2 linked regions of the Pontimicrobium sp. SW4 genome follow. The protein of the gene in region 2 interacts with the protein of the main gene of each other region in a pairwise test. Links are inferred from orthologs where the notes say so. Each region holds a gene or a part of one and is shown on either strand. Other genes may lie near its edges.

Region 1 (15,115 bases), 2.4 Mb from region 2 along the record:
CTTTTGCACATAATCTATAATATTCTTGGTGGCAATTATATTATTGGTAAAGTAATCTTCAAAAGTAGATGTTATTGAAATTCCTGGTTGCGCAGCAAAATGAAAAATATAGTCTATATCTAAAGGTAAAGCATCAGAAATATTTTCGTCTCTCAAATCTATATTGATTATTTCAACGCCTTTTTCCTTGATCGAATTTGCATTCATTTGTTTCAATTCAAGATCATAATAATCGCTAAAATTATCCACACCAACTACGTCGTGCCCTAATTCGCTTAACCTTTCTGCAGTATGAGAACCAATAAAACCAACAGCACCAGTAACAAGAATTTTCATTAAATACATTTTTGATGACGCAATTTACTATCTTTTTATATTTAAATCATCAAGCAAGATATTTATTCTAAAAAAGAATACTTTTGTAGCACAAAACTAATTTGAATGGATTACCAATTTACTATCGTTGTTCCTGTTTATAATGAAGAAGATAATCTGGAACGCGTAGAAAGTGAACTACTGGAATACTCTAAGAAAGCCTCTGTTCCTACCTGTATTTTGTTTGTTAATGATGGTTCTAAGGATAGGAGCCAAGAACTTATAGAAAATATTTGCAATAGAAATCCTAATTTCAACTATATAAGTTTTAAAGAAAATAGAGGCTTAAGTGCAGCTATTAAAGCAGGTTTTGATTATACTGAGACCGAATTAGTTGGTTATATAGATTCCGATTTACAAACAGCTCCAGAGGATTTTAATTTATTACTTGAACAGATTGGTGAATACGATTTAGTAACAGGCGTTAGAGCAAATCGAAAAGACTCTTTCGTGAAAAACATGTCGTCTAAAATTGCCAATGGTATCAGACGCGCTTTTACACATGACGGGATGGATGACACTGGATGTCCTTTAAAAGTGATTAAAACAGCGTATGCAAAACGTATCCCTATGTTTAAAGGTTTACATCGTTTTTTGCCCGCAATGATTTTGTTGCAAAATGGAAAAATCATTCAAATTCCTGTGCAGCATTTTCCGCGTATTGCTGGAGAAGCAAAATTTGGTTTATGGAACAGATTGTTAGGACCTTTAAGCGATTGTTTTGCTTATTTATGGATGAAACGAAAGTACATTAACTATGATGTTAGCAAAAAAGGTTAATGAGTGATTGGCTAATATATACTATTGGATTTATTGCCCAAATCTTATTTTCTTCTAGATTAGTAGTGCAGTGGATTACTTCGGAAAAACAACGTAAAGTAATTACGCCAACACTGTTTTGGACATTGAGTTTAATTGCTTCATTCCTATTATTTATTTATGGTTATTTAAGAGATGATTTTGCAATCATGTTAGGTCAAACTCTAACCTATTTTATTTATATACGAAACCTTCAATTACAAAATGAATGGCAAAAATTTCATTGGGCTATAAGATGGTTTTTGTATAGTTTTCCTATTCTTATAGCAATTTATTATTTTAATAATAATGTGATTGATAGAGATGTGCTATTTAGAAATGAAGCTATTCCATTATGGTTACTATGGCTTGGAATTATTTCGCAAGTGATTTTCACATTACGTTTTGTATATCAATGGTTATATTCCGAATATAAAAAATCGTCTTCGCTACCTTTAGGGTTTTGGCTGTTAAGCTTAGTAGGCTCTGTTTTAATTTTAACCTATGCTATTATTAGGGAAGACCCTGTGTTATTTATTGGTCATTTATTAGGCTCTATCATATATATTAGAAACTTAGTTATTTTACACAAACAAGATGCTGAATAAAATTGAGCAACATCCAATTATGTCAATTATTGTAATTGTGTTATTAATGCTTTGCATTAATATCGATGTAATTGATGTAACTATAATGGAGGCTCGCAATTTTATTACAGCTAGAGAAATGATTGATGATGGGAACTGGTTGTTAACCACTATGAATGGTAAACCGCGCTACCAAAAACCACCATTACCAAGTTGGCTAGCTGCTTTATCTGGTTTACTTTTTGGAATAAAAAATATATTTGCTTTAAGACTCCCTGGAATACTGATGGTAGCAGTTACAGGAATTGCATCTTATCTACTAAGCTTAAAACTATTAAACAACAAAACACATGCATTAATAAATGCTTTTATAACTATTACCTCATTTTACGTTATAGGAATAATTATTGAAGCTCCATGGGATATTTTTACCCACGGATTTATGCTTGTTTCAATTTTACATTTGTTTCAACTATTCGAAAAAAAGACAAATTATTGGAAACACACTTTAATAGCTGGTCTATTTTTTGGATTGTCCATTTTATGTAAAGGTCCAATTTCATTGTATGCCTTATTACTACCTTTTTTATTAGCCTATGGATTCAGCTATAAATTCAAAAATTTAAGAGCAAAGACATTTTCTATTTTCTCCTTTATTATCATAGCACTAATTATTGGTGGTTGGTGGTATTTATATGTGCGATTGGAAGACCCAATAACTTTTAATGAAATTACCTCTAAAGAAACAGGAAATTGGGGAAGTTATAACGTACGTCCATTTTATTACTATTGGAGCTTCTTTACACAAAGTGGCTTGTGGACAATTCCTGCGTTTATTGCTTTACTATACCCTTATATGAAATCTAGAGTGAGCAATTTAAAAGCTTATAGGTTTAGCTTTTACTGGACCATTTTTGCAGTTATCTTACTATCTATAATTCCTGAAAAGAAGTCGAGATATTTAATGCCAGTTTTAATTCCAATGGCTATTAATACAGGTTTTTATATTGAATATTTAATTAGGAAATTTAAAGATATCAAGGATAAAAAAGAAACAATTCCTGTCTATTTTAACTTTGGACTCATTGCTTGTATAGGTATATTGTTCCCATTAGTTGGATTTGCTATTGGTACATTTTTAACTGGAACTATTTTGTTATGGTTTTTGTTAGCTTCAGTGGTTTTACTAACTATTGGCATACTAATAATTTTAAACTTAAAAAGAAAACAAATGAAACAGGTTTTTTATTTAAGTATTGCCTTTATGGTCGCTGTATTGGTTTCAGTTTTACCGTTGTCAAAAATTCAAGGAACAGCAAGTTACAATTCAATATCAAGCTTAAAATCGCAATTAGAGAAGGAAAACTTATCTATCTACTCGCTTAACGGAGTTGCACCAGAAATGATTTGGCAATTTGGAACAAAAATCCCACAAATACATACCGATTCAACGTATAACTTTCCATCAGAATCCAAGTTTGCGATTTTATCTAAAAAATTAGAAAAACACCAATTACAATTCTTGGAAGAAACCTTTATTATTCAACCAAAAGAAGTATTCAATCTTAATAGAAAAGCGAATGGAGAAAGAGGTTACAAAAAAAGATTGGTAAGCAAGCTCTATATCTTTACTAAGAAATAAAACGCTTTCTAAGGTAGATTTGTAGTTTATAAAATATAAAACCTGCAAAAGCTCCAAAAGCGAGTCCGCAAATAATATCTAACGGATAATGAACACCTACGTAAATTCTACTATATGCAACAACTGCACTCCAAAAAAGGAGTATAAAAATCAACTTCTTATAATATGGTCTCAACAATAACCCTGCAAAAACTGCTGCTGCCATTGAGTTAGATGAATGACCAGAAAAGAAACCATATTTACCACACCTTGGAGCTACATAGCGTATTAACCCTTCTAAGTCATTTACTCTACATGGTCTTGGGCGCTGAAAACTATCTTTAAATAAATTAGTAATCTGATCAGTAAACGTAATCATTCCAGCTATAACCAAAACCAATAATAATGAGGTTTTCCATCCTAAATGCTTATAAATTAAATATAACAGCACAGCATATAGAGGAATAAATGTAAGCTTATTAGTTACTACTAGCCAAAATCCATCCCAAGTTGTGTTTCCTAGATTATTTAGAAATAAAAAAAGTTCGGTATCGTATTGTAATATTAAGTCTAACATCTTTTACTCATCATATCTGCTTACTTCTCTATCGTAAAATTGAGACGCTTCTTCAATCAAGTTTTCTGTTTCGCTCAACAATTCTTTTTCATCATGTTGATCGAAATCTTCAAACCACTCTACTTCGTCATTTTCAAGATTGATAATAAATCTTGGGAATTCAGTATGAATTACAAAAATAGCGTTTGGCAAATCGGTGTTATCTCCAAGAATAAATTTAGGAAGTTCCATATATTACATATTGTTTTCTTCTTGCGAAATTAAACGTTTTGTTAGATAATTAAACCTAAGATACAATAAAATTGCAGCTGAAGTTAAGCCTACCAATAACCCTAACCAAATACCAAAACTACCGTAGGCATCTTCCTTACCTAAAAAATAACTAATTGGAAATCCTATCATCCAATAAGAAATAAAAGTAATGATGGTAGGTATTTTAACATCTTGCAATCCTCTAAGTGCACCCAAAACAGTTACTTGCACACTATCGCTCAATTGAAAAACTGCTGCTGCAATTAATAGCTTTGCAGCAATAGATACTACCTCTGTATTATCAATAAAGTTAGTAGCATCATTTAAATCTACATATATTGTTGGTAACATTTTATGAAATAACAAGAATAAAATTGCAAAAATAAAAGCTAATCCTAGTCCTAATAAAAATATAGAAAATGCAATTCTTCTAAGTTCTTTAAAATCCTTTAATCCTTTTTGATTTCCTACTCTCACCATTGCTGCCACACTTAACCCCATAGCCACCATAAAAGTCATAGATGATAAATTAAGTGCAATTTGGTTAGCTGCTTGCGGATTTTTTCCTAGTAACCCACTTAACCAGATAGCTCCTGTAAAAATGGCAACTTCAAAAAACATTTGCATTGCACTTGGGAATCCTAGGTTTAGAATTTTTTTAATCATGCTATTGTTCAACACAAAAAACTTTATGTTGGTAACATATGCTTTAGATTTTTCTTTGTTTTTAAGTAAATACCATAAGAAAAAAAGCATAATAACTCTTGAAGCTAATGTGCCTATTGCCGCACCAACTATTCCCATTTGCGAAAATCCAAGCTTTCCAAAAATCAATACATAATTTAGAGCTACATTTATAACATTCGCTAAAATGGTTGCATACATTGGGTATTTTGTTAACGACAAACCATCACTGAACTGCTTAAATCCTTGAAAAATAATTAAAGGAATGAGCGAAAAAGCTACTAAATCCAGATAAGGCATAGCCAGAACAACCACTTCTTCAGGTTGTTTCATTAAATACATTAAAGGTTTTGCTAGTAGAATTAACACAAAAAGCGCTAAACTTAAAACTGTACATAAAAACAAACCATGCTTAAAAGATGACTTTCCTTTTTTGAAGTTTTTTTCTGAATCTGCTTCAGCTATTAAAGGTGTAATGGCTGTTGAAAACCCTATACCCAAAGACATGGCTATAAATATAAAACTATTACCAAGTGATACTGCTGCAAGTTCAGCAGATCCTAATTGACCTACCATTATATTATCAACCAAACTTACAAAGGTATGCCCTAGCATACCTAGCATTACTGGAGTTGCTAGTTTTAAATTGTATTTAAACTCTTTAGTATAAATTGAAAGCACTTAGTAGTTTTTTAAGAAGTGTAAAGGTAGCCTTTGAATTTGGATTATCTAATTGAGAGTAAAAGTATTAAATAGAGAAATTGTTAATAAAAAAAATGAAATATTTTTTCGGTTAATAGTTAAATTCCATTAAATTTACGCTGCTATTTGCTATTACTTATTATAAAATATGAATAGTAGAAACTTTTAGCTATATATTTTAGAGGGATTTTTAATACTTACGTTAAAAGGTTTCAACAAAAAAGGGAAATGTACATTTCCCTTTTTTTATTCTTCTTCGTCTGAGGTTTCTTCCTCTAGATTATTTAATAAATCATTTTTTTGCAATAAATTATACCACTTGATGATTTTTTTAATATCACTTACATATACTCTATCTTCATCATAATCTGGCAATACTTCAAAGAAATATTCTTCTAAAGCATCTTTACTGTCTTTATGAGTTACACTTGTTTCTGCACCATTTTCCTTTTCTTTAATCTTTTTAAACACCTTTCTTAAAGGCACTTCTTCAGTTAAGGTATATACAGCAATCTCGCTTAATAAACTTACATTACTTCTAAGGTTAGCAGATACTCTTTTGCCATCTATTAAAGACTCCGCAATAAAACCTCCTCTAGTTTGTGTTACTAACTTAAAGAGTCCTGGTTTTTGTGCAATTGATAAAATCTTTTCTAAGCTCATAGTGTATTATTTTTTAAACGCGACAAATATATCATTCGTTTTAAATATTTATTAAAATATTATCGCTTTTTTTTCAAGTCTGGGAAACGCATTTTATAATCAACGTTTGTTTTGCCTTTTGATATATTTGAAAGCTTCCCTTTTATGAGTCGTTTTTTTAAAGTTGAAATTTTATCGGTAAATAGAATGCCTTCTATATGATCGTATTCATGCTGAATGACTCTTGCTAAAATTCCATTAAATTCTTTTATATGAGTTTCGAAATTTTCATCCTGAAATTGAATTTTAACTTTAGGCTTTCTAAAAACATCTTCTCTAACATTTGGTATACTTAAACACCCTTCATTAAACGCCCACTCATCACCCTCTTCTTCTAAGATTTTTGCATTAATAAATGTTTGCTTAAAATTTTTTAGTTGTGTACGCTCTTCTTCATTAAGTTCTTCATCTTCAGCAAAAGGAGACGCATCTACCAAAAAAATACGAATAGATAATCCTACTTGAGGAGCAGCTAGTCCAACACCAAAAGCATTATACATTGTTTCGTACATATTCGCAATAAGCGCTTCAAGATTTGGATAATCTAGAGAAACAACTTTTGCCTTTTTTCTTAATACAGGGTCGCCATAAGCAATAATCGGTAAAATCATTTTTACATTTTATAAAGTTTTGCAAAAATACAATACTTATCGGTTTTTAAATAAAAACTCCTTTAAAAAGGAATGAGTAGATATAACTATTTATTATATAAATAACTTTGCAAAATTATAGTAGCACTAATTTCATCAACCAAAGCTTTATTTCTCCGTTTGCCTTTTTTTAATCCGCTATCTATCATAGTTTGAAACGCCATTTTAGATGTAAAGCGTTCATCTACTCTTATTATTGGAATATTAGGAAACTCTTTTTCTAACTTTTTAATAAATGGCTTGATAATAACTTCACTTTCAGATTCAGAATAATCCATTTGTTTAGGTTCTCCAACCAAAAACAATTCTATCATTTCATTTAAAACATACTCTTTTAAAAAAGACATTAACTCTACTGTTTCAATAGTTTTTAAGCCAGAAGCAATAATTTGTAATTCATCTGTGATGGCTATTCCGGTACGTTTTTTTCCAAAATCTAATGCTAAAATTCTTCCCATAATAATTTGTCATGCAAAGGTAAATAAAAAACTCCCTAATTAGGGAGTTTTAAAATATTCAGGGCTTTCTAAATCTTCAATTGACAAAAAATTTAGAATATTAACCAAAATAAAGTAAGCAATTAATTAGTTTAAGGTTAATGCTTTTTAGCTATACTGTTAATAAGACACAGTTTATTTAACAAAGTCACATTTTTATGTTCAATATCAATTCAAATTACTCTTAATAGATATATACTTTTATATTTGTATCGAAATTTATACTAAATGGAGAAAATTAGAACGATTATTGAAGCAGCTTGGGAGAATCGAGAGCTTTTAAACCAAGAAAAGACTATTACTACAATTAGAGAAGTGATTCATTTATTAGATTCAGGAGAATTACGTGTAGCTGAACCAATTAGTAATGGATGGCAAGTAAACGAGTGGGTTAAAAAAGCAGTAGTTTTATATTTTCCAATCCAAAAAATGAAAACTATTGAAGTTGGTCCATTAGAATTTCATGACAAAATCCCTTTAAAAACTGGCTATGCCAAAAAAGGAATACGTGTGGTTCCACATGCTGTCGTTAGACATGGAGCTTATATTTCGGCTGGAACTATACTTATGCCTAGTTATGTAAATATAGGTGCATACGTTGATGAAGGCACTATGGTTGATACTTGGGCAACTGTTGGTAGTTGTGCACAAATTGGAAAAAACGTGCATTTATCTGGCGGTGTTGGTATTGGTGGTGTATTAGAACCATTGCAAGCAGCTCCAGTAATTATTGAAGATAATGCGTTTATTGGATCACGCTGTGTTGTAGTAGAAGGTGTCCATGTAGAAAAGGAAGCTGTTTTAGGTGCAAATGTTGTGCTTACAGGTTCAACAAAAATTATTGATGTTACTGGAGATAAACCTCTAGAACTAAAAGGTCGTGTACCAGCTCGTTCTGTGGTGATTCCTGGTAGTTACACTAAAAAATTTCCAGCTGGTGATTATAATGTACCTTGTGCATTAATTATTGGTAAGCGTAAAGAAAGTACCAATAAAAAAACCTCTCTTAATGATGCTTTGCGAACTCATAATGTAGCCGTTTAATTAAATGGCAAAAACAAATAACGTCCTATGGACTGGAGGTTGGGATTCTACATTTAGGGTTATTCAATTGTATCGTCTAGGAGCAACAATTCAACCAATTTATGTAATTGATCATAATAGGATATCTTCGAGCAAGGAACTGGAAGCAATAGAGAATATTTCCAGCAGAATAGATTTAAAATTTAAACATTCAAAAGGTCAAATACTTCCGCTAAAGATTATTAAAAGGCAAGATATTCCTTCTAACTTATCATTAAAAGTAATACATAAGTTTCTTAGATATAAAGTGAATTTAGGTAAACAATACTACTGGTTAGCTTGTATAGCAAAAAAATATGAATATAAAGATTTAGAGCTATCGTTGCACAATGAAGACTTAGATAAGTTTTTTCTTTTTGACCAACTTATTGAATTTAAGGATGAAAAAATAGGATCAAATTGGAGGTTGAACACTAAGAAGATAGGTTTTTCAAGAAAGTATCTCTTTTCAAACATGACATTTCCTTTGGTTACTATTTCGAAACCTGAAATGAAAACTATAGCTGAAGAAAACAACTTTGCTGATTTAATGGAACTAACTTGGTTTTGTCATAAATCTAACGAAAAACCTTGTGGCAAATGTGCACCTTGTAAACAATATGTAAGAGATGGATTTGGTTATCTATTAAAGTGACTATTCACCTTTATTACGAATCAAATAGCTCTTAAAAATAGCTATAAATTTTATTTTATATTTGCTCAAACTATTTAAATAATGCTAAAAAGTATACGTAAATTCAGTTTAAGAATGTTGCGAAAAATGCGATTTTTACCTCCAAAAATTTATGCACATTATCTTTTTGAATATTATACTGGTAAAAAATTAAACCTAGAGAACCCACGAGAGTTTAATGAAAAAATTCAATGGTATAAAGTTTTTTATCATCCAAAGGTTCTTAATCAACTAGTAGATAAATATGCAGTTAGAGAGTATGTTAAAGAAAAAATTGGCAGTAAATATCTTAACGAAATTTATGGTGTTTATAAAAAAGCTAAAGACGTTCCATTTAATGAATTACCAAATCAGTTCGTAATAAAAGCAACTCATACAAGTGGCCATAATCTAATAGTAAAAGATAAAAATAAACTTAATAAAGGTAAAGCCACTCGCTTATTCAAAAAATGGTTAGGCAAAAATCAATACTATCGTGCTGGACAAGAGTGGGCTTATAAAAGTGTACAACCAAGGTTAATTGCTGAAAAAATTTTAATAGAGAGTGGCAAAAGTGCACTTACTGATTATAAATTTTATTGTTTTGATGGCGTTGCAAAATTTATAGATGTACATATAGATAGAGAAGACGATCACAAACAAGGGTGTTTTGATTTGAATTTTAATTTACTGCCATTTGGTAAAAGCAAATCTTATAAAAGTATCTCTGCTGGTATCGAAAAGCCCATTAATCTTGAAGAGATGATAAAACTTTCCGAAATCTTAGCTACCAATTTCCCTTTTGTACGTGTTGATTTTTACTCTATTAACGGAAAAGCTATCTTTGGAGAAATGACTTTTTATCCTTCGGATGGAAGAAAGGATTTTTATCCTGATAAATATAATACCATTATTGGTGATTATTTTACACTTCCAAAACTCAAAGAAGGGCAAAAGGTTATTACCAAAATAATCTAATTCTTTAATATTCCGTTTTCCATTTGATGTAAATTATGATAAAAGACAAAATTAAAAACCACCCAATAGACGCAGTAATTCTATGGGTTGATGGAAATGATGAAAAGCATAAAGAAAAAATACTACCTTATATTAAAGACAAAGAAAAAATTAATTCAAAGAAGTTTAGAACTAGATTTGATCAAGTAAATGAAATAAAGTTTACTATTGATTCTATTTTAAAATTCGCGCCTTTTATTAGAAATATATTTATTATTACTGATAATCAATCACCAATTTTTTTGACTTCAGAAAGCATTGAGAATCATTATAAAAAAGTATCCATAATTGATCACAGTATCATCTTTAAAGGTTATAATGAATATTTACCAACTTTTAATTGCAGGCCAATAGAAACGTGCATGCACAGAATACCCAATTTAGCGGAACATTTTATTTATTTTAACGATGATTTCTTCTTAATTAATAACACAAAACCTAGCGACTTCTTTAAGGATGGGTACCCAATATTAAGAGGAAAATGGTTAAAATTTCATAAAGACATATTCTACAAAAAATTCAAAAAAATAAAAGTTGGTCATAAATCTGCACAACAAAAAGCAGCACAACTTATTGGTTTTAAAAAGTATTACAACTTTAGACATACACCACATCCACTTAGAAAATCAACTTTTGAAAGTTATTTTAAAGCTAATCCAAAAGTTTTTATAGAAAATATAAAACATAAGTTTAGAAGTGAAAGCCAATTTACACCCCAAGGTTTAGCAAATCATATAGAAATAAAGAATAAAACATGCGTTTTAAAAAACGATTTGCAATTAATTTATTTAAGATCTTATAAAAAGCCTTTATTTTGGTATAAATTTAAATTAAACAAAAAATATAACCGAAAGTTGTTTCTAGGTTTACAAAGTTTAGATCTTTGTCCGCCAACCATTTTAAACTATATATTACAATGGTTAGAAAAGCGTATAACATAAAAGCTCTTTTTTATTTAATTAATATTAAAAAAAACTTCATTTATGAAAATAATAATTCTTGCAGCTGGAATTGGATCAAGGCTTGGAAACCCATTTCCAAAACCGCTAACACCTTTAAAAAATGGCAAGAGCATTATGAAAATGCAAACAGAAAATATTTCTTTAAAGTACAATATTGACGATATCAATGTAGTAGTTGGCTTTAAAAAAGACTTAATTATGGAACGTTTTCCCGAATTAACTTATGTATATAATCCTTTTTTTGACAGAACAAATACTTCAAAAAGCTTATTACAAGCTTTAAAAAAACATCGAAATGAATCTGTCCTATGGTTTAATGGTGATGTAGTTTTTGACGAACAAGTTTTTAATGTTCTAGATCCATACATTAAAAAAAATATCTCGTTTGTTGCTGTAAATACAAGTAAAGTAGCTGAAGAAGAAGTGAAATACACACTTAAAGATGGTTACATTAAAGAGCTTTCAAAAATTGTCAAAAATGGTCTTGGTGAGGCAGTAGGGATTAATTACATCTCCTCTAACGACATTATTAAGTTTATCGAAAGATTAGAAGAATGTGATGCTAATGATTATTTTGAAAGAGGCTTAGAACTTGCAATAGAGAAAGACAATCTAAAAATAAAAGCTGTAAACATTTCAATGTATAATTGTATGGAAATAGATTTTGCTGAAGATTTAGAAAATGCAAATAACATGCTTTAGTATATAAAATGAAGTTTATATTATTTTGTCAAAACAATTATTCCTTTGGAATTTTAGAACCAATAAAAAAAGTTCTTGTAGATAAAGGTTATGATTACATTTGGTATGTAGCAGATAAAATACTTAGTGATTTTCCTTATAAAAAAGACAAACATACTAATAAAATATACGATTTAGAAGTTTATAAAAGTGATGTCATTTTTATTCCTGGAAATCAAGTACCGCATTACTTAAGAGGTTTAAAAACACAAATATTTCATGGTTTAGCTGGAGAAAAAAAAGGTCATTTTAGAATAAGACACTATTTTGATTTATACCTTACACAAGGACCATATTTTACAAATACTTTTAATAGTCTAAAAACAAAATACAAGAACTTCGATGTTATAGAAACAGGTTGGCCAAAACTAGATATTTATGGTAGAGATAAAACTATTTATAATAATGAGAAAAATAATTTAATTAAAAAGCATACTTCTAAATATGTTTTACTTTATGCACCAACTTTTTCTCCTAAATTAACATCAGCTCCTTTTTTAATTGAACAGATAAAAAAACTTGCAGATAACAATTCCAACTATTTAATTTTCTTAAAGTTTCATCCTTTAATGGATAAGCAATGGTTAAAAAATTATCAAGAATTAGCTAATACTACTCCTAATGTTATATTTCAAACCGAAAAGAACATTGTCAAATTTTTATTAATGGCAGATATATTAATAAGTGATACTTCATCTGTAATCTATGAGTTTTTACTTTTAGATAAGCCAGCCATTACTTTTAATAATATATCTAAAGAAATTCATTGGGAAAATTCCAGTGAATACGATGAACTAGAAAAATTAGTACAAATTAATCTTATTAAAGATCCTTATGCTAAATCTAGAAGTTATATTTGTCAGCAGTTTCATCCATATAATGATGGTAATTCAGCACTTAGAATGGTAGAAGCGACAGAAAATTACATAAAAACTAATGGTGTTCCAAGTAAGAGAAAATTATCATTTTTAAGACGATTTAAAATTTATTCTATTTTCGGAAAACAAAACAAATACTAAATATTATTAATGAGTAAGCTTACAGCAATTATCCCAACAGGAAACGAAATTCATAATATTGAAGATGTAATTGCTTCTGTAAAATTTGCTGACGAAATACTAGTTGTTGATAGTTTTAGTATCGATGGAACTTACGAAAAAGCTCTAGATTTAGCTACTAGAGTCATAAGAAGAGAGTATAAATATTCAGCTTCTCAAAAAAACTGGGCTATTCCTCAAGCTGAACATGAGTGGGTTTTACTAGTTGATGCTGATGAGCGGGTAACTCCTGAGCTTGAACAAGAAATAAAAGAAATACTCAACAAACCTGAAAATGATGCTGCTGCCTATTGGATAGGTAGAAATAATCATTTTATGGGCGAGCGTGTTAAATATAGTGGATGGAGAAATGATGGCGTAATTAGACTTTTTAAAAGAGATTTATGCACATATGAAGACAAACAAGTCCATGCAAAACTTATTGTTAATGGTAAAGTAGTTAAATTAAAAAACAAGTTCTATCATAATACCTATACTACTTTTGATAAGTACATCGAAAAACTAAACCGTTATGCAACACTTCAAGCAAAAGATTATGATAAAAAAACAGGCAAACTGACACCTTATCATTTTATTATAAAACCTTTTTGGGGATTCTTTAAGCATTATATAATCCAGAGTGGTTTTAGAGATGGTTTTGTAGGCTTAACCATTGGCTATTTACAAGGCTACGTTGTATTTATGCGCTATGTAAAACTTTGGCTATTAAGAAGAGGAAGACAATAATTATTTTTAAAATTTAACTAACTTTTTTAACCGTTTTTTTCTTTGGATACTTTGTCTAAACTCTTGCGTATACTTCCACATTTTGTTAAAAACCTCATTAAATTCAGCATTCATACATTTTGCGTATTCATCACTCATAATTTCAATCATAGCCTTATGCTCTGTTAATCTTGCAAAATTCTTAATACGTTCATTAAATGACATTGGCTCAAACTTCATTCGGTTTAAATCAACCAAATAAAACTTATAAGTACCATTCTCTTTTTTAATAAGTGTATTTCCTGGTGAATGATCTAAAAAGTGAATGTTATTCTCATGTAGTTTAAAAGTAAACTTGGTAAAGTCCCTCAAAATGTTTTCATAGTCTGGGTAATCAAAATCATTTATTAATTCCCGATAGGTTAAATCGTATTCAATTTGTTCACTCACATAATAACTTTTATAAAAAAGTCCATTATTCGCAAACTCATAATACGCAATAGGCTGTGGTGTTCCTATCTCCAATTTTAAAAGTTTATTAGCATAATTAAATGATCGTTGAGCTTTACTCTTTCTAAAAAATTTGTAAACTATTCGATTAATAATATTAGGCACTTTAAACCCCTTAATATTAATAACGACACTATTTAACTTGAATAGTTTTAATTTATTCCTTTTATCTTTTATTGATGTACCCGAAGTTTCAAAAGACTCAATGAAATGATCAATATCTGATTCTAAATCTTTATATATTTTATGAAATACCTTATTCATATAGCAATAATACAAAGTTTTAAAACAAAGTAGAAAACTAATGCTAACTTTGCCATCTAAGTTTTTAAATATTTGTTCATGATTGATCAAGAAGTAAATGAAGCACTGCAAATTTTAAAGCAAGGTGGCATTATATTATATCCGACTGACACCATTTGGGGTATTGGTTGTGACGCTACAAATTATAACGCTATAAAACGTATTTATGGACTTAAACAACGTGAAGAATCTAAATCCATGATTTGTTTAGTTAGTGATTTCAATATGCTAAATCAATATGTTGAAGAAGTACCTGAGGTGGCTTACGATATTTTAAAATATGCTAATAAGCCTACAACCATAATTTACGACAAACCCTTGCATATTGCTGAAAATATAGTAGCAAACGACAATACATTAGCCATAAGAATTGTTAATCATAGTTTTTGTAATCAGCTTATAAAAAAGTTCAAAAAGCCTATTGTTTCTACCTCAGCTAATATTAGCAACGAACCTTCACCAAAATCTTACTCAGAAATAAGTCAAGAGATTTTAAAAGGTGTTGACTATGTTGTAAATTTGGATCGCAAAAAAAAATCTACCAAAGCCTCATCAATAATTAAATTGAGTAGTGATGGACTAGTTAAAGTTATTAGAAAATAAAAATCAATTATTATTTCTTTAATAGCATTTTGATAC
Region 2 (15,092 bases):
GGTATTAGAGGGCCAATATACTTTAACAGATGTAATATTAGTATCAGTACCGAGACCAAAATGCGTCGTTAAACTATTCATATATCTAAACCCTTCTCCACTTCTAACATCACGTATTTGAGTTCCAGAACTAGTAGTAATTTCTATTCGTGCTCCAATTCCAGCCTTGTTTAGACCATTTCCTACTAACTTTATTTTAAAGTAATTATTAAGGTTTCCATTGTTATAATATATTTTAGAACCACTTGTTACATCCATAAACCCATCATCATTTAAATCACCAATAGCACCTTGAGGTGGCATTCCTGAAGTATATGCAGTAAATGACATATTAGTAGAGTTGCCATCGTTTAGTAAAACATTTCCGTTAGAGAGAATATCTATAAACCCATCGTTATTAAAGTCCACAGGAGCATTATCAATACCTGTGTAAGTGAAGAATCCTAAATTTGTTGTTGCAGTAACATCAGTAAATGTACCATCACCATTATTACGCATCATTTTATGTGATGCTCCACTATAGCCACCAATAAAAACATCCATGTCACCATCATTATCATAATCTCCCCAAGCTCCAGACCAAGTTTGAATAGGATCAGCTAAATTTGCAGCTACAGCAACTTCGGTATAAGAGCCATTTCCGTTATTTCTAAATAATTGGTTTTTTCGTCTCTCTTCTCCACCACCACATTTTGCCAAAAACATATCAATATCGCCATCATTGTCGTAATCTACCCAAACAGAACCATAGTTGCCACCAGATGGATAAATACCTAAACCTTCAGGAACTCCATTTGCATCTGCACCTTGATAGAATTCTAAACCACTGGTTTCATTCATATAATAAATGTTTGGCGCTATATCGTGACAGATAAAAACATCTAAACGACCATCCTCATTAATATCCACAAAGTTTGTACGCTGTGTAAAAATGCCGCTTTTGGTTTCTACAATGGCATAATCGGTTCCACTATTAGTTGCTTTTATAATATTTACTCCAGAACCATTTCCCCAAACAAGATCATTGTATCCATCACCATTATAGTCACCAGCAGCTAAGCTCCATGAAGCACTATAGGGTGCCGAAACTGGGTAATCATGACCTGTAAATCCTCCGCCTGGTACTTGTTCTTGAATATTTATATCATAAACATTACTATCATTTACATTTTTAGCAACGATGGATACAATATCATCTAATCCATCATTGTTCATATCTACAGCACCCCTTAAAGTTCCTCCGCCAGATCTTACTTGCTCATTAAAACTAATAGCTAATACAGGCGCTTCAGTTAGTGTAAAATCAAAAGAAGAAGAATCATACCTGTTATCCCAAGCAATATAATATGTTGTGTTTGCCTGAACGGTAAATTTAACATTAGATAAACGAGCATAAACAGTATAGTTATCATAGTCATCATTACCAATTATACAATTTAAAGAGCCACAAGTTCCATCATATACCTGAACTTTAGTATCCTTTCCGTCATTTCCGGCAATATCTGAAGAAATTTCAACTTGATAATCGTTAGTTGGTGTATAAGCAAACCACTCACCATTACTAGCAATGCTACCAGGAGAACAACCTGGAACTGGTGCAGTACCATCAAAAGAGGTTATTGAGTAGGTTCCCGCGCTTGTTATATGAGTTGCGCTATCAGCTGTTGCACAAGTATTTGAACTACTTTGAGCCTTAATAGCAAAAGGCGCTATGCAAATGATTAAAAAGAGTAATTTTGTTTTCATAATGATTGGGATATTATAATATTTTATTGATTCGTGTTTTCTAATGAGTTAATCCATTGCTCTATAAGCTGAACACCTTCTTTATGTTGAAGGTTTCTTCCCATAATTGGCATTTTATATTCGTCTAAGGTTGATTTAAGCCTAAATAGCAAAGCTGATTCTTTTGGTTTTCCTGGAGCCACAATATGGGATAAGCCTTCTTCGAGTTCAAAATTGTGTTCAACGTCAACACCCATATTTACAAAATCGTAGGTGTCTTTAAAAGAAAATCTCATTGGCGCATATTCGCAGTAGCCTTTATCTGTATGGCAGTGTGCACAATTAATATCTAGGTATGACCTAACTCTTAAGTCTAAAGGTTGTGATATGTCTGCCCAATCAACTACCGAAACTATTTCAGAAGGAATATTTGAGGTGTTTAAATATCCAAATTCCGCCCATTTTTTTAATTGATTCTTAATCCCATCTTTAAAAAGAAGGTCTTCATTTATGTTCTGGGGTTTTGGACCAATAGGCAATATTTCATCATATTTGTTATGACAAGTGAAACACTCATTATATGATGGTATTTTATAGTTAACAGCTTTTGTTTCATTATTGTCTTCAATTTTAACATTAACAAAACTGCCTTCAGTTGTGTAAAATGCTTCAGATTGCTCATCATTCCACTTATAATTAACTAAAATCCATTCTCCTTCTTTTTTTATAATAAGGCGAGTTTCAATCATTTTTCTGTTCTTCTCTGGTAAGACATTTTCAAAATAATGACTGGTAATTAAAACGGCTCCATCAGGAAAATCTAATACACTATGGTCGTTAACATAATTTGCTTTAGAGCCTTTTGGCATCCAGACAAATGTTTGTGCTTTTGCATAGTCTATAAATAACCCACTTGTAATTTTGTACGGTAGAACACCATAAACAGGTTTTAAATCAGACATTTTACCTTCAAAAAAATTGTATTCTGAAAGTGTTGAATAAGGAACATTCTCTAAGTTTAGAGAAACGGGAGATGTGGGTGCAGGTTCAACTTGTACATAACTATCCTCTTCCGAACACGATGTACAAGAAAATACAAATAGCAAAAGCCCTATTAAACAGGAGTATTTTTTTGTCATTTATAGAAAATTTGGATAGCTAATTTAATTAAAAGGGAAAGCCGCTAGTAATTAATTAGTTATAATGCCAAAAATTCCATACAATATGTTGAAAGGCAGTTTTTTCCTATAAACAACAGGGCTTAAGCTAGAATAGTCTGTTTGCGTGTAAGTACTCTGCAATCTGAACAGCATTAGTAGCTGCTCCTTTGCGTAAATTATCTGAAACAATCCACATATTTAATGTATTAGGCTGTGTTTCGTCCCTTCTAATTCTGCCAACAAAAACATCATCTTTTCCATGTGCTAAAATTGGCATTGGATAGATATTTGCACTTGGATTATCTTGCACAATGACGCCTTCAGTTTTCGCTAATAATTCACGTACATCTTGCAAGTTAAAGTCGTTTTCAAATTGAACATTTACCGACTCAGAATGCCCTCCAGCTGTAGGAATTCTTACTGCAGTAGCAGTTACAGAAAAAGTTCTATCGTCTAATATTTTTTGTGGCTCTCTGGCTAGTTTCATTTCCTCTTTTGTATAACCATTTTCTAGAAAAACATCGCAATGTGGTAATGCATTTCTTCCAATTGGGTAAGGGTACGCCATTTCTCCATCAATACCGTTTATTTCATTTTCAAGTTGTTGTACTGCTTTCACACCTGTTCCAGAAACTGACTGATAGGTCGATACAACTACACGCTTCATTTTGTATTTTTTGTGCAATGGAGCTAAAGCGAGAACTAATTGAATGGTCGAACAGTTAGGATTTGCAATAATTTTATCTTGCTTTGTAAGAGCTTGAGCATTAATTTCAGGAACCACTAATTTCTTGTCTTGATCCATTCTAAAGGCAGAAGAATTATCAATAACCGTCGTTCCTGCCTCAGCAAATTTTGGAGCCCACTGTAAAGATGTATCTCCTCCAGCAGAAAATAAAGCGATATCTGGCTTCATGGAAATAGCATCACTAATACTAACAATTTTATAGGAAGTCCCTTTATACTCAATACTTTTTCCAATGCTTCTTTCTGAGGCTACAGGTATTAATTCCGATATAGGAAAATTACGTTCTTCAAGAACTTTTAACATAACATTGCCTACCATTCCGGTAGCGCCAACAATAGCTACTTTCATCTAATTTAAATTTTGAAAAGCAAAAGTAGTTATTTATTCATTTGATGCTTGAATAATCTCACAAAAAAAGCCCTTGTTTTTTAAAAACAAGGGCTTTTTAACAAGTAAAGATAATATGTTATTTCTTTAACAAATCACGTATCTCAGTTAATAAATCATTGTCAGATGGTCCAGCTGGAGGAGCAGGAGCAGGTTCTTCCTTTTTCTTCATTTTATTGATGCCTTTTATAACTAAGAACATTACAAAAGCAACAATAATAAAATCAATAAGATTTGTAAGAAACTCTCCCCACATTAAAGCGACTTCGCCAACAATATTTCCTGATTCGTCAGCAACACCTTCTTGGAGTATCATTTTTTGATCTTTAAAATCTGATTTGAATACTAATCCAATGAGCGGAGATACAATTCCGCCAGTGAATGAAGATACTATTTTGTTAAAAGCAGCACCCATTACAAAAGCAACAGCGATATCGACTAAGTTGCCTTTCATTGCAAATTCTTTAAATTCTTTAAGCATAATAGTTTAATGTTTTAGTTAATTAAGCTCTAAAATACGAAAAAAATTAAATGTTAAAATAATCTTAAAATTATTTTATAATTTTTCGTTTTACACGTCTTGAAATAGAGGTAATTAATTCATAAGATATGGTATTAGCAGATTCGGCTAAATTTTCGGCTGTATGTTGATTGTCAAATATGATTACTTCGTCACCTTCATTGCACCTAATATGTGTTACATCTACCATAATCATATCCATACAAACATTTCCAATAATATTCGCTTTTTCTTTATTGATAAACACAAATCCCTTACCGTTTCCAAAGTGCCTACCAATACCATCTGCATGACCAATTGGTATGGTTGCGGTTTTTTTAGAAGCACTGCTTTTAAAAGCCCTATTATAACCAACAGTTTCTCCCTTTTCTATATAATGTATTTGAGAAATCACCGATTTTAATGCAGCTATAGGTTTAAGGTTTTTGCTTTCTTTTTCAGAATTACCAAAACCATAAAGCCCAATACCACTTCTTACCATATCTAAATGCGCTTCGGGATAATTTAAAATACCGGAAGTATTACAAAGGTGAAGAAAGGGCATATAACTTAAAGAATCAACTAATTTTTTTGAAATGCTCTTAAAGCTAGATATTTGAGATTTAGTAAACTCTGTTTCTCCTAAATCTTCACTAGCAGCAAGATGAGAAAAAATAGACGCTATTTTAATTGAATGATTGTCTTTTAGCTGAGACAAAATATAATCAATATCATTTTCCCAAAAGCCAAGCCTATTTAAACCTGTATTAAACTTTATATGCACAGGGTAATTTGACTGATTTTCTTTCTCGGCACAATAGATAAAGCTTTTTAAAAGACGAGCGCTGTGTAAACTAGGCTCTAAACAGTAATCAATAATTGTTTTAAAATTTACAGGCTGTGGGTGCAATACCAAAATGGGTTTAGTTATACCTGCATCACGAAGTATAACACCTTCTGATGTATAAGCTACAGCAAAATAATCAACATTTAATCCTTGAAGATGAAGTGCAATTTCTTCAGCATCACTACCATAAGCAAATGCTTTTACTACTGCTAAAAATTTAGTGTTCTTTTGAAGTTTCGATTTAAGATATTCAAAATTATGCGTAAGCGCATTTAGGTTTATTTCAAGAACCGTTTCCTGAGCCTTAACCATTACCAGTTTTTAGTTTTGAAGAAACTTCTTCAGCATCATTCACATTCATGTTACGCACTTTGTCTCTTAACATGGCTTTATAAAATGCAGCTCTACTTAAAGGCTCGTATTCGTCAACTTCGCCTAATAAAACTAAATCGTCACTTTTTGCTTTTCTATAACTGTACTGTGCTAAGTTTCCAGTTCTTGTACAAACCGCATGAACTTTAGTAACATATTCGGCTGTAGCCATTAAACTAGGCATTGGCCCAAATGGATTTCCTTTAAAATCCATATCTAATCCAGCAACAATAACTCTTACACCTTTATTTGCCAAATCATTGCAAACTCTTACAATTTCATCATCAAAAAATTGAGCCTCATCAATGCCTACCACATCGCAACCATCAGCTAAAATAGGTATATTAGCAGCCGCAGGAACTGGTGTTGAACGTATTTCATTTGAGTCATGTGAAACAACCATTTCATCATCATATCTCACATCAACAGTAGGTTTAAAAATCTCAACTTTTTGTCTTGCAAATTGAGCGCGTTTAAGCCTGCGAATCAATTCTTCTGTTTTTCCAGAGAACATTGAGCCACAAATAACTTCAATCCAACCAAATTGTTCTTTATGATTTACTGTATTTTCGAGAAACATTTTGTAATTTTAACACTAAAATAATGCAAATATTCGTTTGTATAAAGGTGGCGTAAATTTATTAAAAATCAAAAACGAAAAGCGCATTAAATTTAAAAGTTATGAAGAAGAAACTAGAATCAGAGCTAATTAGTATAGCGCATAGAATTCTAAAATTAAAAGGGAAAGAAGATGTTTTAAAAATGCATGCTGAAGTTGAGGCATTGTATGAAAAATTATCTGTTTTAAAATTTGCTCAAGAAAATTTTGAAGATAATATACCAACCATTGGAAGTGACTCCTCTTTTTTTGGTATGCTAGATCAAGCGTTCAACAATAAAGTAAGCGATAATGTTGAAGTCGGTGATAGAATTTATGTAAATCTAGATGAAATAGAAGATGATGGTATTATGGAGCCTGCTATTGAAAAGATTAAAGATATTGTCGCTCAAATGCCTCAAGAAACGCAGGGAGTCGATGATTTTCTTAAATCGGTTATCCCTGTAGATGATGCCTTTGAAGAATTGACAGCAGGATTTAAAGATATGCCAGTTTTTGAGGCAGTAAGCCCTACAAAAACTCAAGCAAAAGAAGATACCAAAAAAACATTAAACGATGCTTTAAAAGGAAAAGCTTTGACTTTTGGATTAAACGATAAAATAGCTTTTATAAAGCATTTATTTGACGGTAATAGTGAAGATTTTGAACGCGTTGTGTCTCAAATTAATACATCTCAAAATTTTGAAGAGGTGAGTACGCTAATCCAAAATATTATTAAGCCAGATTATAACCATTGGGAGGGTAAGGAAGAGTTTGAACAACGTTTCATGGACATTATTCAAAGTAAGTTTGAGTAAATGAGCAAACTGTATATTGTTCCAACGCCTATAGGGAATTTACAAGATATAACTTTAAGAGCCATTGAGGTATTAAAAGAAGTTGATTTGATTTTAGCTGAAGACACAAGAACTTCTGGCAAACTATTAAAACATTTTGATATTAATACACCTTCGCAGTCTCACCACATGCATAATGAGCATAAAACGGTTGAGGCAATTATCCGAAAACTAAATTCTGGAATGACCATTGCTTTAATCAGTGATGCAGGGACGCCTGCTATTTCTGACCCTGGATTTTTACTCACAAGAGCGTGTATTGAAAATAATATTGAAGTAGACTGTTTACCAGGAGCAACAGCATTTGTACCTGCGTTAGTGAATTCAGGATTGCCAAACGATAAATTTGTGTTTGAAGGGTTTCTACCTGTAAAAAAAGGGCGTCAAACAAGGTTAAAACTACTCGCTGAAGAAACCAGAACCATGATTTTTTATGAATCTCCACATAAGCTTATTAAAACTTTGACTCATTTTTGTGAGTATTTTGGTGAAGACAGACAACTTTCTGTATCTAGAGAATTGACTAAACTCTATGAAGAAACCATTAGAGGAACAGCCAAAGAAGTATTAGAGCATTATACAAATAAGCCACCAAAAGGTGAAATTGTAATTGTTGTTGCTGGACTTAAATAATGCAAGAATTACTTCACAATATTAGCCAATGCACTATTTGTTCTAAGCATTTACAGCTTGGGCCACGACCAGTAGTGTCTGCACATCCTAATTCAAAAATCGTAATTATTGGTCAGGCACCAGGAACGAAAGTTCATAATTCTGGGATTCCTTGGGATGATGCTAGTGGAAAGCAACTACGACAATGGCTAGGTGTACCGGATGAAGATTTTTATGACGAAACAAAATTTGCCATAATTCCTATGGGGTTTTGTTACCCTGGAAAAGGAAAAACAGGTGATTTGCCACCAAGACCAGAATGCGCACCACAATGGCATGAATCATTATTTAATTTAATGCCAAACCTTAAACTCGTTATTTTAATTGGGATGTATGCTCAAAAGTATTATCTAAAAGATTCAGCTAAAAAGACACTTACCGAAACGGTTGCCAACTATTCAAAATATTTGCCTCAGCATTTTGTAATGCCTCATCCATCACCTAGAAATCGATTTTGGTTAACAAAAAACCCTTGGTTTGAAGCTGAGGTTGTTCCAACACTTAAAAATAAAGTTGCTAAAATTATCTCATAAAGTTGTAATATTATAGTCTAAACACTTCACGATTATGTCTAAAAAATTCATTTACCTATTAACAGCATTTACAATCATCTTTTTTTCATGCAAAAAGACCAACGAAATAACTATCCAAGAATACTTTGATATAGTAAATGAAGAGCTCACAGGAGATTTAGCCTATGAAACTACTGCATTTGTAGAAAAGTATTGGCGTGTTGTTGGGAATACAGGATTTAATAAAAGTGTTTACAGAATTGCCGAACAGCTTGAAAAAGACGGTTATGTTTTAGAAGAAAATGCTACTGAAGATGACTTTTTAACCTACCGAATTGAAACAAGGCCATTAAAAAGACCTACGTGGGAATCGGTTGATGCTACGGTAATCATCAATGGAGAGGAAAGTCCTCTACTTAGTCATGTAACAAACCGAAATATGATAGATCTAAATTCGTATAGCACAGCCGAAGAAGGCGATACAGCTGAGGTAGTTTATATAGAAGACATAAAAAAGCTAGGAGAAACAGATGTAAAAGGAAAAATTGTGTTTGCTGAAACTCATCCAGGGCGAATATTTAAAACTGCAGTTACCGAAGGAGGCGCAGTTGGTATCATTACCTATAATAACCCTGATTATCTACAACCAGAAAAAAACACAACATCTATCCAGTTTCGCTCAATTCCATTAGATTCTGTGAGCAAAGCATGGGGAATTGCCATGTCTTTTGAAGCTAAAGAGCGATTAAAAAATAGCTTATCGAATGGAAAAACCACGTTAAATGTAAAAGTTGAAACCAACATATACCCTTCGGAAGAATTAACAATTGTCGCAGATATTAAGGGTAGAGAATTGCCTAAAGAGCGTTTGGCTTTTAGTGCGCATGTTCAAGAACCAGGAGCTAACGACAATGCTTCAGGTGTTGGAGCTACATTGGAAATGGCTTCTGTTGCAGCTAAACTTTTTAAAGATGGAAGATTCTCACCAAAGAGAACATTAACCTTCCTTTGGGGAGACGAGATTGTGTCAACAAGACGTTATGTAGAAGAAGATAGTATTAGAGCTAAAGATATTAAATGGGGAATATCATTGGACATGGTTGGAGAAGATACTGAAAAAACTGGAGGTTCTTTTCTAATTGAAAAAATGCCAGATCCAAGTGCTATTTGGACACGAGGAAACGATAAACATACTGAATGGGGAGGACGACCATTAAAAGTTGAAGACATGACACCTCATTATTTAAACGATTTTGTAATTGAAAAATTTAAGGAACAAGGAAAGCGTGCTAACTGGATCGTGAATACCAATCCTTTTGAAGGCGGAAGCGACCATGTACCATTTTTACGAGGGAATATTCCAAGTGTGTTGTTTTGGCATTTCACCGACCAGTTTTACCACACAGATAATGACAGAATCGACAAGGTTTCTAAAACTACTTTAAAGAATGTTGCAACCGGTGCATTGGTCTCTGCAATTGAGTTGGTAAACTCAGATGAAACTACTGCAAAACGAGTTTTAGAAAGCATAGAAGCAGCAGCTATTAATCGTCTAGAAGAAGAACAAAAACAAAGTGAATTAGCTATTGAAAATGGTGATACTCTAGAAGAGCAAATCGAAATTATTAACACTTGGAAAGATTGGTATGTAAAAGCAGCAAGTACCACAAGTGATATGGTAAGTGATGAAAGCCAAATTAAATCTAACATTGAAGCAACTCAAAAAGCGATTAGCGATAAAGCGAAGATTGTTTTGGAAGTTTTGAGAACTAAATAAAGGAAGCTTCTTAAAACAAAATTATTCATCTTTTTTTGTTTTTAACTCTTTGCCAAAAAGAAGATTTCTTTTCATAATTTCCGATGGCATTTATTTTAGAATTGTCCATCTCTTTAAATTCTAAGATTCTTTTTCTTTTCTCTTTTTCTTTGATGTGTGTTCTAATTACTAAAGCAATTGAACTAATAACTCCTATTATTAAATATGTTTTCATAACTCACATGTATTAAACATAACAAATCTATTATATTAAGTGGTTTGGAACGATTATAAATGACAACATAAGTAGAAATCAAAACAAATCTATTGCATTAAGTAGTTCATAACGATTAAAAACTATTAAAGAGAAAACCTCACTATTTCTAGTAAGGTTTAAAATAAAAAATGCGCTAGTTTTATACTAGCGCATTTAAACACCCACTTATTTTCCAGAGAAAATCTCTTTCAATTGTGTTACAACACCTCCATTGCCAGAGATTGTGATTTCACCAATTTTCTCAGCGATTTTTTCAACATACTCCATTTCTTTTAGCTTGTACAGCATGTTATTCTCTTCCATCAACTTTGCCGTATTTAGCAAGCTACGTGTTGAAGCTGTTTCTTCACGTCTTGTAATAGTATTAGCCTGAGCTTTTTTTTGTGCGACTAAAACTTGATTCATAATCTCTTTCATATCTCCAGTTAAAATCACATCTCTAATACCACAGCTTAAAACATTAACACCTAATTTTGATGCACTTGCCTTAACATCTTCAAATACTGCTTCCGCAATATTTTCTTTACGCTCTAGCAATTCATCTAATGTGTAAGCACCAATGTAAGCACGTAATACTAATTGCATAGCAATGTATAACTGCTTTTCATAATCCTTGTTTTCTAGTAAAGCTTTTTCAATATCTGTTACTTTATACTGTGTGTAAAAGTTGATACGAATTGCAGCTTTATCTTTAGTTAACAATTCTTGACCAGCAATTTCTAATTGCAACTGACGTAAATCAGCTTTAGCAATTTTAATTGTAGTATCGTTTCTCCAGAATCTGTATGTACCTCCATCTAGAGTTTTTGTATACACATCATCAACTAAAAGCACAGCTTTTTCGTAAGCGGCGACCTCAAAAGTTCTGATGTATTTGCTCAATTCATAATTACTGAATAATGATTTGTCAATTTTTTCAGTAATATAAATTTTGCTCAAATCGGCACGCACAAATTCACGTTTAATCAAACCCTTCCAGTACACGTAACGTCCAGCTGTTAAAACGGTTTTGAAGTTTCTTTTTTCGTAAACTAAAACTAGCTCACTGTCTTTAACTTCAATAATGTCTAACATTGCTTCCAACATTTCGTCTTTTAGTAAGAGTTCTAAAGCTATTGGAGCCACAAAGGTATTTGCAAGGTCATACACCAACACACGCTCATTAAAACCAAGCCAGTGCTTTCCTTGAGTAATTACTCTTTTGTAATCACCTTTTTTGAATACCAATCCTACTTTTCCCGCATTAATTCTTACTCGTTTCATCATTTCTAAATTTTAAATTAAACAATCTAATTTGTCCACTATGGACGTGGCAAAACCTGTAACGGAAGGGTTGCCAACTTCAACTTGTAATGACTAGTTCATTATTAATTGAAGTATATTTTTCAAACTTTTTTCATCATTAAAATAGTAGAAAGCAAATCATCTTTCTGGTGCGGAAATACTCATATTAATAGTGTCTATAATTAGTGTTAAGTATTGTGACAACAATATGAATCGATATTCAGATTTATACAATTCTCTTAATACAAAGCAGTAAAAATGTCTGCTATTAAAAATCAGTATTTCAAGGCACTTTCAAGACTGCTTTTATTGAACACTAATGTTTTATTAAAGCCGACTTGCTATCCACTATTTCTGTCATTTTTTTATTGAGCAGTGTGACAAACTGCATTGGCCATCAGTTTTAAAAGATGATGAGCTTTTTCAACCTGCATTATGAGTGCAGTGCTCTAACCAGACTGAGCTACGAGATCTAACTTTAGTGACCTCGACAGGAATCGAACCTGTGCTTGTGGACACTTTACAGAATGTCAACTGTTCTCTAGAACCAAAATCTAGCGCGTCTTCCGTTCCGCCATATCCTATATAAGGACAGTGGGATTCGAACCCACACGAACTTGAGTTGATTTTTGGTAATCAACAAACCTTCAAGTCTAGTTGAACATAAGACGAAATACATCGCTGCATCGTATTATACAATAGTGCTATACCGAAACACCCAACAAGACCGCTTGATACTTTAGTGTGGAACAGATAGGATTCGAACCTATACTTCAAAGTCCGTAGCTTTGAGTGCTTTCCATTACACCATGAGTTTAATTGTACTCCACCCAAGATTCGAACTTGGACTTAACAGCGCTTAAAACTGTTGCCTCTTCCAATTGGGCTAGTAGAGTATTAGTACAGGAAGAGAGATTCGAACTCCCAGTTTCTCGATTCTAAGTCGAGTGCGTTTACCGTTTCGCCATTCCTGCATTTGTTGAGATATTAGGAATCGAACCTAAACCCCTCGCCTTATGAGAGCGATGCTCTACCTATTAAGCTATATCTCATTTTGTACTCTATAAGGGAATCGAACCCTTGTCTTCTGGGAGAAAACCAGATGCACTAACCACTATGCTAATAGAGCAGCTTTGTCTGAGAAGCAGGATTCGAACCTACAACCTTTCACTTCCAAAGCGAGTAAACAACCATCGTTATCTTCTCAGTTTTGCAGTACCGACGAGACTCCCTTCGACTGCGCTCAGGGTAAACTTCTCATCTCTTGAACTGCTTAGCAGTATCGACGAGATTCGAACTCGCAACTTCTCGGGAGACAACCGAGCGCTCTAGCCATTGAACTACGATACTGTTTGTGGGAACTGAAAGATTCGAACTTTCTTAGCATTTAAGCAACAGGTTTACAATCTGCACCAACTCTCCAACGTTGACGAGTTCCCATTAAATCGGCAAGACAAGATTGCCGATTTTTTCTCCTTTCGTTTTTATAATAAATTATTTAACCGATTTCGGAACCAGCTTGTCTCTGGTTTGTCTACAGTTTCAGTTTTTTTGTTTTCGGCCTCTCGATTTATTTTATTTAAAACTTTTCGCTTTTTATTAACTCGAGAAATCACTTCATCAACATAATTAATAAAGTCATTATTCATACCTAAAAGCTTTGCATCATTTAAGGCTTTGTCGGCCTTATCTAACTCTAAATTAGCTTCAAACAAGCTTGCTTGAGTTAGTTCTATTCCAGCCTTATCAATTCCTTTTACTTGTCTCGCAAATTCAATTAATTTTTGAGCTTCTTCATAATCTTCATTATTTATTAAAAGTCTTATATAGTCTGGATACACATCAGGAATATCTAAACGACTCATCAAAGCTTTTTCGTAAAACTCTTTTGCTAACTCATAATCACCTAATTGTTCATTTTGTATTCTTGCCATTAAGCAAAGCGCTTTAACACTTTTTGGATTGTATGATAGTGCATAGTTTAGTGCTTCTATCGCTTTTTCCAATTCATAAGGATATGCTTCAATGGCTCGGAATAAATAGTTGTTATATAAATTATTTTCCATTTTCGTTTTATTAAATAGATTATTACTGTCTTAAATGCATCTTTTTAGGATGCTCTTAAAACTGATCAGATTGATGTACTCTTAAAATTTTGGAATAAAAAAATCCGAAACAGTTTGTTTGCTTCGGATTCTTTTCTGGAAAGTTATCTACAGAAAATACCGAAGCCTTGTAAATGACTCGAGGTCATAACTTAAAGGTTGTAATGCTATCATATATCTTAGCATGGCTTCTTGTTTTTAATTATTAATATTTTTTTGCAATAGTTATTTAAAACTGCGATGCAAAGATGAAAACTATTTTTAAAAAAACAAATAAAATTTTAATTTAATTTACTGAAAATCAATTAGTTATGTTTAAAATTAAACAAAGGAATTCCTGTCCGTTTTTTAACGGATACTTGAGTTTGTGTGCAAGTGTTTGTCTCCCAGTTGCTTACTCTTCAATGCTTAATATTTTAGTTTTTAAAAGTTATTTTCAAATTCTTTGATTTTTTTCATAAAAAAAGCGTCCAATTTCTTGGACGCTCGTACTATTTATAGTTTTTGTGTTTAAATCATCTCTTATTTAATGATTAAAAATAGATACATAACGTCCTTGTCGTAGAAATAATTCATTCATTCCTCGATAATCCCACTGGCAAAACAGTGATTTTGGTGCAATATGTACTATTGTGTTTTTCAATTCTAGCTGCAAATATGTGATTTTTATGCTATACAAAACAAATTTTAGTGCGAATTAAACATGTTTCCCTTTCTCCCAACCATGTTTTCCTAAATATTGTTCACCACTTTCAACAGCGCCTTCTTCAATACTTGTTCCCATGCTATCATTCCAACGGTTGAGGTAGCCAAACAATGAAATCACTCCCAACATTTCCACAATTTCGCCTTCATTCCAATGCTCATGGAGTCGTTTTTTAATATCTTCATTAACAGCATTTGGTACTAGGCTTGCTGCTAAACTAAAGTCTAAAGCAGCACGTTCCGCTTCGTTAAAAGCAGGATGCGTTCTATATTCCCAAATGTTATCTAACTGTTCTTGTTCTGCACCATAGCGTTCAGCAGCTCTAATAGCATGTGCTTGACAATATCTACAACCAGTAGAGTTACTACTTACCCAAGCAATCATTCTTTTTAAAGCCGAAGTCACACGTCCTTCATTAGCCATTACCGCTTTATTTAAATTAATAAACGCTTTAGAAATAGCTGGACGACGTTGCATTGTTAATACCGAATTTGGACAAAACCCAAGTGTCTCGTTAAAAAATTCAGCTAATTGTTTTGTTTCTAAATCGTGGTCTGCAGATAATGGTGTTACTAATGGCATATTGC

The links.
Region 1: the proteins of ABGB03_RS14435 (region 2) and def interact in binary tests that used the Escherichia coli proteins (3 or more experiments, as listed by UniProt). The link is inferred for Pontimicrobium sp. SW4 from one-to-one orthologs.

Annotation. Positions count from the first base shown.
Region 1 is NZ_CP157199.1:749,372-764,486, reverse strand. What follows is about bases 5,115-8,073. They hold def (peptide deformylase), read right to left. Parts: upstream 6,910-8,073; coding sequence 6,319-6,909; downstream 5,115-6,318. Other genes in these bases: ABGB03_RS03530 (2,3,4,5-tetrahydropyridine-2,6-dicarboxylate N-succinyltransferase), read left to right, coding at 7,674-8,073; ruvX (Holliday junction resolvase RuvX), read right to left, coding at 6,996-7,406; ABGB03_RS03545 (DUF5606 domain-containing protein), read right to left, coding at 5,843-6,259; ABGB03_RS03550 (MATE family efflux transporter), read right to left, coding at 5,115-5,518. Also shown: ABGB03_RS03580 (NAD-dependent epimerase/dehydratase family protein), read right to left, coding at 1-336; ABGB03_RS03575 (glycosyltransferase family 2 protein), read left to right, coding at 442-1,155; ABGB03_RS03570 (lipid-A-disaccharide synthase N-terminal domain-containing protein), read left to right, coding at 1,155-1,781; ABGB03_RS03565 (glycosyltransferase family 39 protein), read left to right, coding at 1,771-3,402; ABGB03_RS03560 (phosphatase PAP2 family protein), read right to left, coding at 3,392-3,958; ABGB03_RS03555 (hypothetical protein), read right to left, coding at 3,962-4,189; more of ABGB03_RS03550, read right to left, coding at 4,193-5,114; more of ABGB03_RS03530, read left to right, coding at 8,074-8,489; ABGB03_RS03525 (hypothetical protein), read left to right, coding at 8,494-9,162; ABGB03_RS03520 (ATP-grasp fold amidoligase family protein), read left to right, coding at 9,244-10,158; ABGB03_RS03515 (Stealth CR1 domain-containing protein), read left to right, coding at 10,194-11,138; ABGB03_RS03510 (phosphocholine cytidylyltransferase family protein), read left to right, coding at 11,181-11,861; ABGB03_RS03505 (CDP-glycerol glycerophosphotransferase family protein), read left to right, coding at 11,870-12,919; ABGB03_RS03500 (glycosyltransferase family 2 protein), read left to right, coding at 12,929-13,684; ABGB03_RS03495 (lipopolysaccharide kinase InaA family protein), read right to left, coding at 13,691-14,437; ABGB03_RS03490 (L-threonylcarbamoyladenylate synthase), read left to right, coding at 14,516-15,079. UniProt on the Escherichia coli protein: Removes the formyl group from the N-terminal Met of newly synthesized proteins. Requires at least a dipeptide for an efficient rate of reaction. N-terminal L-methionine is a prerequisite for activity but the enzyme has broad specificity at other positions.
Region 2 is NZ_CP157199.1:3,145,254-3,160,345, forward strand. What follows is about bases 1,987-4,922. They hold ABGB03_RS14435 (aspartate-semialdehyde dehydrogenase), read right to left. Parts: upstream 3,982-4,922; coding sequence 2,992-3,981; downstream 1,987-2,991. Other genes in these bases: ABGB03_RS14430 (hypothetical protein), read right to left, coding at 1,987-2,864; mscL (large conductance mechanosensitive channel protein MscL), read right to left, coding at 4,100-4,501; alr (alanine racemase), read right to left, coding at 4,572-4,922. In the rest of the region: ABGB03_RS14425 (FG-GAP-like repeat-containing protein), read right to left, coding at 1-1,746; more of ABGB03_RS14430, read right to left, coding at 1,770-1,986; more of alr, read right to left, coding at 4,923-5,678; ABGB03_RS14450 (thymidine kinase), read right to left, coding at 5,671-6,318; ABGB03_RS14455 (hypothetical protein), read left to right, coding at 6,420-7,154; rsmI (16S rRNA (cytidine(1402)-2'-O)-methyltransferase), read left to right, coding at 7,155-7,826; ABGB03_RS14465 (uracil-DNA glycosylase family protein), read left to right, coding at 7,826-8,398; ABGB03_RS14470 (M28 family peptidase), read left to right, coding at 8,433-10,154; ABGB03_RS14475 (hypothetical protein), read right to left, coding at 10,180-10,368; ABGB03_RS14480 (slipin family protein), read right to left, coding at 10,576-11,676; ABGB03_RS14515 (hypothetical protein), read right to left, coding at 13,179-13,760; ABGB03_RS14520 (carboxymuconolactone decarboxylase family protein), read right to left, coding at 14,497-15,087.